Regions from separate parts of the Cryobacterium sp. TMT2-15-1 genome, predicted to be linked through region 2. Evidence: predicted binding sites of a transcription regulator. Region 2 holds the regulator's gene; the other holds the start of a gene.
What was found. The regulator LexA, encoded in region 2, represses DNA repair genes until DNA is damaged. The targets are predictions, from matches to a motif close to TCGAACANNTGTTCGA.
Positions count from the first base shown of each region.

Region 1 (3,411 bases), on a different contig from region 2:
AGCTACGAGATCAACGCGCTGTTGGTCGGCCGGGCCGTGACCGGCATCTCCGCCTTCAGCTGATCACCGCTCGCCCGAACGAATTCGTGAGCTAGACCGGCGCGACCGGCGGCACCGGAACCGGCGGCGTGGGAGCGTTCCAGGCCTTGATGACGGCCCAGCCCACGGCGGCGATCGGCACCGAGATGACCGCGCCGACGATGCCGCCCAGGATCGTGCCGGCCGTCAGCGCCAGCAGGATCACCAGGCCGTGCAGGCGCAGTGACTTGCCGAGCACCACCGGGGACAGGAAGTTGCCCTCGAGCTGGTTCACGGCGACCACGATCGCGACCACGATGATGGCGGTGGTCAGGTCGTTCGTGACGAGGGCCACCAGTGCGGCGAGGATGCCGGCGGCCGTCGCCCCGACGATGGGGATGAAGGCGCCGACGAAGACGATGACGGCGAGCGGCAGCGCCAGCGGAACCTGCAGGATCCACAGTCCGATCCCGATGAACAGGGCGTCGACGAACGCGACGATCGCCGTGCCGCGCACGTAGTTGCCGAATACCTCGACGCTGCTCACGCCGATGCGTGCGGCCCGCTCGTGCCGCTTGCCGGCGAGCGGCTGGATGAGGAAGCTCCAAATGTGGGGGCCGTCCTTCAGGAAATAGAAGAGCACGACGAGGCCGAGCACCACGCCGGCCACGATCTCGGCGGCCACGGAGACCCCGGCCAGGGCCCCGGACCCGAACTGGCTGCTGGTGGCGAAGTCGATGACCGACTCGCGCACCGAATCGATCTGAGCGGAATCGATCGGCAGCGTGCCGCTGGTGAGCAGTTCCTGCAGGCTGTCGAGCCCCTTGCTGGCCGAGGTGAAGAGGGTGTCCCACTCGCCACGGATGCCGAACACCACGAGGGTGACGACGCCACCGAAGACCGCGACGCTCAAGATCAGGGTGATCGCCGCGGCAAGGGATTCGTTCGCCCCGCGGGCCAGCAGGAACCGCATGAAGGGGCGCAGCGCCGAGGCCACGATCAGGGCGATCAGGAGCGGGGTGAAGACCAGCTTGAGCTGCGTGATCCCGTAGATGGCCACCACCAGCAGGGCGAGGACCAGCAGGGCCTGGCCGGAGCGGATGGCGGCCCGGCCGAGATAGTCCGTCCAGGACGAAGTGGGCGTGGTCATAGGGATCTCCAAACGAGGCGAACAACGGCTGAGCCACCCAGCCTAGCCAGACTGCCTCGGCAGACTGCCGGTAGCGCGTGTCGGCCGTGTGACGTACACTCCCTACATCGAACATTTGTTCTATCTATCACCCATCGACCTGCCCGCAGAGGAGTACACACATGTTCGCACACCTCCACGTCGCGAGCGCCTACTCCACGCACTTCGGGGTCACTCTCCCCGAGTCACTGGTGGAGCAGACGCAGGCGCAGAACGGCTCCTTCCTGGCCCTCACCGACCGGGACGGTCTCTACGGCGCGGTCAAACACGTGCGCGCCTGCGCGGCAGCGGGCATCCGGCCGGGGCTGGGCGCCGACCTCGCGGTGCACGACGACGACGGGCATCCGTTGGGCCGGATCGTGGTGCTCGCCCACGGTGATATGAACGGTCGTGGCTATGCGGCCCTCTGCCGCGCGGTCAGCGCCGCCCACAACAGCGCCGCGCACAGCGCGTCGGGGCGCCCCAGCATCGCCCGCTCGCACCTCGCCGAGCTGGCCGGACTGCACTGCCTCACCGTGCTGCTCGGCCCTGCCTCCGACGTGGGCCAATCGGTCGAGCGCCGCGACACCGATGCTGCCGGCGCCTGCCTCACCGCGTGGTTGCGCGCCCTGCCGCCGCAATCGGTGGTGGGTGAAATCGTCTGCCATCTGGCGGCGCCGGGCACTCCCGGCAGTGTGACGCCGGCCACCCGCATGCTCGCCCTCTTCGAGCACGCCGCACTGCCCGCCGTGCTCACCAACGCCGTGCGCTACGGCACCCCCGACGAGGCCGTCACCGCCGACCTGGCCGACGCGGCCCGCACCCTGACGGCGCTGGCGAACCTGGAGCAGCTGCAGACCAACGGCCAGGCCTGGCTGAAACCCGAAGTCGCCATGAGGCAGGTGGCGCGCATGGTCGTCGACGCCGGGCTGCACGACGACGGCGCCGTCGACCGACTGTTCCGCGACACCGAGCAGCTTGCCGGGCGGTGCAGCCTCGACCCGGACTCCGACATCGGCCTGGGTCGCCCGCGCATGCCGGAGGCGCGCATCATCGGCGTCAGCGGCGACCCGCTGACCGAGCTGCACGCCCGAGCCCGGGCCGGCATCGACGACCGCTACCCCGTCACGTCGCCGGCGGGCCGGTCGCTGGCGGATGCTGCGCACGCACGTCTCGTGCACGAGCTGAAGACGGTGGAGCACCTCGGTTTCGCCGGCTACTTCCTCACCGTCGCCCGGGTGGCGGACATCATCCGGGAAATGGGCATCCGCATCCAGGCGCGCGGGTCCGGGGTGGGCTCGGTGCTCAACTACGCCCTGCACACCTCCTCCGTCGAGCCCATCTCCAACGGGCTGCTCTGGGAGCGGTTCCTCTCCCCCGAGCGGCAGACCCTGCCCGACATCGACCTCGACGTCGAGTCCGCCAGAAGGCACGACGTCTATCGCACGCTCTTTGACACCTTCGGCAGCGATCGGGTGTCGCTGATGTCCATGACGAACGCCTATCGCGGCCGCGGCGCCGTGCGCGACGCCGGCCTGGCCCTCGGCATGAATCACGAGCAGGTGGCCGCGGTCGCCAAGCAGATGTGGCGCTTCAACGCGCGCGACTTCCGCCGCGCCCTGGCCGAGAAGCCCGAGCTCGAGCCGTTGGCCGCCGAGGTGCGCGCCTCCTCGCAGCTCGACCTGCTGGTCGACCTGACCGCCAAACTCGACCGGCTTCCCCGGCACATCTCCGTGCACCCCTGCGGCGTCATCCTCTCCGACGCCTCCCTGCTCGACCGCACCCCGGTGCAGGCGTCCGGCATGGGGTTGCCCATGTCCCAGTTCGACAAGCACGACATGGACCCGATGGGCCTGATCAAGCTGGACATCCTCGGTGTGCGGATGCAGTCGGCCATGGCCCACGCCGTCGAGGAACATCACCGATTGTCGGGCGAGATCATTGACCTCGACCGAATCCCACTGAACGACCCGGACACCTTCGAACTGATCCGCTCCACTCGCACCCTCGGCATCTTCCAGATCGAATCTCCCGGTCAGATGGAGCTGGTCGGCAAGCTGCAGCCCGAGGTGTTCAACGATCTCACCGTGGAGATCTCCCTGTTCCGGCCCGGGCCGATGCAGAACAACATGCCCTTGAAATACCTTCAGGCCCGGCATGGGGAGGTGATGCCCGACTACATCCACCCCCGGTTCGAGCCGTTCCTCCGGGAGACCCAGGGTGTG
Region 1 is NZ_SOGD01000032.1:79,260-82,670, reverse strand. Features, by position in the region: gene E3O62_RS17545 (3-hydroxyisobutyryl-CoA hydrolase) at 1-63, shown strand, start outside; gene E3O62_RS08670 (AI-2E family transporter) at 92-1,168, opposite strand; gene E3O62_RS08665 (DNA polymerase III subunit alpha) at 1,330-3,411, shown strand, end outside.
Region 1: E3O62_RS08665 (DNA polymerase III subunit alpha) is a predicted target of LexA. The motif match lies at 1,276-1,291, and genes of this name have one in related genera.

Region 2 (3,411 bases):
CAACCACGATCGGATCCTTCCCGCAGACCGGGGACATCCGTCGGGCCAGAGCGCAGCTGGTACGGGGGGTGCTGAGCACCGCGGACTACCGGGACCTGATGCGCGCCGAAATCCGTCGCGTCGTCGCGCTGCAGGAGGACATCGGCCTCGACGTGATCGTGCACGGGGAGCCGGAACGCAACGACATGGTGCAGTACTTCGCCGAGAACCTTGACGGATTCGCGGTCACCGAGAACGGTTGGGTGCAGTCCTACGGCAGCCGGTGCGTGCGCCCGTCGATCCTCTGGGGTGACGTGTCCCGACCGCGGCCCATCACGGTCGAGTGGTCAGCGTTCACGCAGGGTCTGACGCCCAAGCCCGTCAAGGGGATGCTCACCGGTCCGGTCACGATCCTCGCGTGGTCGTTCGTGCGCGACGACCAGCCGCTCGGCGAGACGGCCAGGCAGGTGGCCCTGGCCCTGCGGGACGAGATCGCCGACCTGGAGACGGCCGGCATTCAGATCGTCCAGGTCGACGAGCCCGCGCTGCGGGAGCTGCTGCCGCTGAAGCAGAAGGACCAGGCGGAATACCTCGACTGGTCGGTGGGGTCCTTCCGCCTGGCGACGGCCGGTGCGGCCGCGGCCACCCAGATCCACACCCACCTCTGCTACTCGGAGTTCGGGGTGGTCATCGACGCGATCCGCAACCTGGACGCGGATGTGACCAGCATCGAGGCGGCACGCTCTCGCATGGAGGTGGTGGGCGATATCCGGTCCCAGGGCTTCGACCACGGTATCGGCCCGGGAGTGTGGGACATCCACTCGCCGCGTGTGCCGAGCGTGGCCGAACTCACCGACCTGCTCGAGCGCGCCGCGGCGGCCATCCCGGCCATCCGGCTCTGGGTGAACCCCGACTGCGGCCTCAAAACCCGCGGCTACGCCGAAACCGTCCAGTCCCTGCACAACATGCTCGCTGCGACCCGCATCCTCCGCGCCCGCCTGACCTCCTCCGTTTCCGCCTGACCCTGCCTCCACCCACACAAAAGCCGGGCACGACACCAAAACCAGTGTTCGTGCCCGGCCCACAAGACCCGGCCCACAAGACCCGGCCCATAAGGCCCGACCGAAACAACCATGGTGACTCAACACACGCGCGTCACCACGACGTTGGTCGAAACCGGCGAGATCAAGAGTCGGCCTGAAGTGCTAATGAACTTCAGTGCTGTTGCCCTAAACCGACCGCAGCACGGCCACAACCTTCCCCAGAATCTCGGCGTGATCGCCGACGATGGGTTCGAAGTTGGTGTTGCGGGGCAGTAGCCAGGTGTGCCCGTCGCGCTGGCGGAAGACCTTGACGGTTGCCTCGTTGTCGAGCATGGCAGCAACGATTTCACCGTTTTCGGCGGTCTTCTGCTGCCGCACGACGACCCAGTCGCCGTCCATGATGGCGGCGTCGATCATCGATTCGCCCGACACCTTGAGCATAAACAGGTCGCCCTTCCCCACCAGCTGGCGGGGCAGCGGGAAAATCTCGTCGATCTGCTGTTCGGCGGTGATCGGGATGCCGGCGGCGATGCGACCGACGAGCGGAACCATGGCGGCGTCGCCGACCTGCACTCCGGTGTGGAAACTTTCCGAGGCTCCGGCCGTCGTGTCTTCGGGCGACTGCGGAATCTCGATGAGCACCTCCAGCGCTCGGGGGCGGTTCGGGTCACGGCGGAGGTAACCGCTCAGTTCCAACTGGTTGAGCTGGTGGGTGACGCTCGACAGTGACGACAGGCCGACGGCGTCGCCGATCTCCCGCATGCTCGGCGGATAGCCGCGTTGGCTGACCGAGCGTTGGATGACGTCAAGGATGGCGAGCTGCTTCTCGCTGAGGCTCTTGCGCCGTCTGGTGCCGCCCTTGTCGCGGGGACCGCTGGTGTTCTGTGCCACGTTCGTCGCTCCTCGTTGTGATTGATGCGCTGGCGGCACGCATCGAATGCCGCCGATTCACGCGAATGTCGGGGGTGCCTGATTGAGTGTCAATCAACAATCGAAACTGTATCCGCGTTGAGGCCATTAAACAAACATGTATTCGAGTGGGTCGGGATGAATATTTCAGAAACTACCGAAAAAAGCTTGATTGTTCGAATAATCGAATATACATTCGGAACATAAGTTCGTATCCGGCTCTCCCGGCCGAGAGTCGGATGTAGCTTCTCACAGGAGGTATGACATGAGCACTGCACTTGAACGAGGCGTCCCCATCACGACCGGACGCACCCGGCTCCGACTCACCCGGCGCGGTCGCGTCGTTTTCACGTGCCTGGCTGCCTTTCCGCTCGTGGCCGTGGCTCTGGCCGTCGCCCTCAACGGAGGCATTGCCGCCGCCGAGAACTCGACCGTCGGTCGCGTGGCCACGGCCTTCGACTACGTCACCATCAAGTCGGGGCAGTCGCTCTGGCAACTTGCCGAGACAATTGCGCCCACGGCCGATCCGCGCGAGGTGATCGCCGAGATTGTGAGCCTCAACCAGCTGCCGTCCGACAGCGTGCAGCCCGGTCAGCGGCTGGCGCTTCCGAACGACCTGTGAACTACCCGCAACGAGTCCCCGCCGGTCTCACCCCGGTAACATGGGGGGAGTGACCAGTCTCAACGATCTGCCCCTTCGCGATAATCTGCGCGGACTCACCCCCTACGGGGCGCCGCAGTTGCACGTGCCGGTGGCTCTCAACGTGAATGAGAACACCCACGGCATCCCGGCTGAGGTGGCGCAGGACATCGTGGCGGCGTTGGCCGTGGCGGTCACGACCGTGAACCGATACCCCGATCGGGAGTTCACCGAGCTGCGGGATTCCCTCGCCCGTTATCTCGGTCACGGCCTCACTCGAAAGAACATCTGGGCCGCCAACGGATCCAACGAGGTTCTTCAGCAAGTGCTGCAGGCCTTCGGCGGCCCGGGTCGGTCCGTTCTCGGCTTCGCACCGACCTACTCCATGTACCCTTTGCTCGCCTCCGGCACCGGTACCCGCTGGATCGCGGGCGGTCGTGACGCCGAGTTCGAACTCTCCCCGGCAACGGCGGTGGAGTGGGTCGACCGGGTTGCCCCTGACCTCGTCTTCCTCTGCTCGCCGAACAACCCCACCGGCACGCCCCTGTCCCTGGAGACGATCGCGGCCGTCTACGACGCGACCGACGGCATCGTCGTCGTCGACGAGGCATACGCCGAGTTCGGGACGGATGACGCGCCGACCGCCCTGAGCCTGCTGCCCGGCCGGGAGCGCCTGCTGGTGTCCCGCACCATGAGCAAGGCGTTCGCCTTCGCGGGTGTGCGCGTCGGCTATCTGGCCGCCGATCCCGCCGTGACGGATGCCCTCCGCCTGGTTCGTCTGCCCTACCACCTGTCCGCGCTCACCCAGGCTGCCGCGGTCGCCGCCCTCGTCCACACGCC
Region 2 is NZ_SOGD01000034.1:31,516-34,926, reverse strand. Features, by position in the region: gene metE (5-methyltetrahydropteroyltriglutamate--homocysteine S-methyltransferase) at 1-1,001, shown strand, start outside; gene lexA (transcriptional repressor LexA) at 1,209-1,913, opposite strand; gene E3O62_RS09460 (LysM peptidoglycan-binding domain-containing protein) at 2,197-2,553, shown strand; gene E3O62_RS09455 (histidinol-phosphate transaminase) at 2,594-3,411, shown strand, end outside.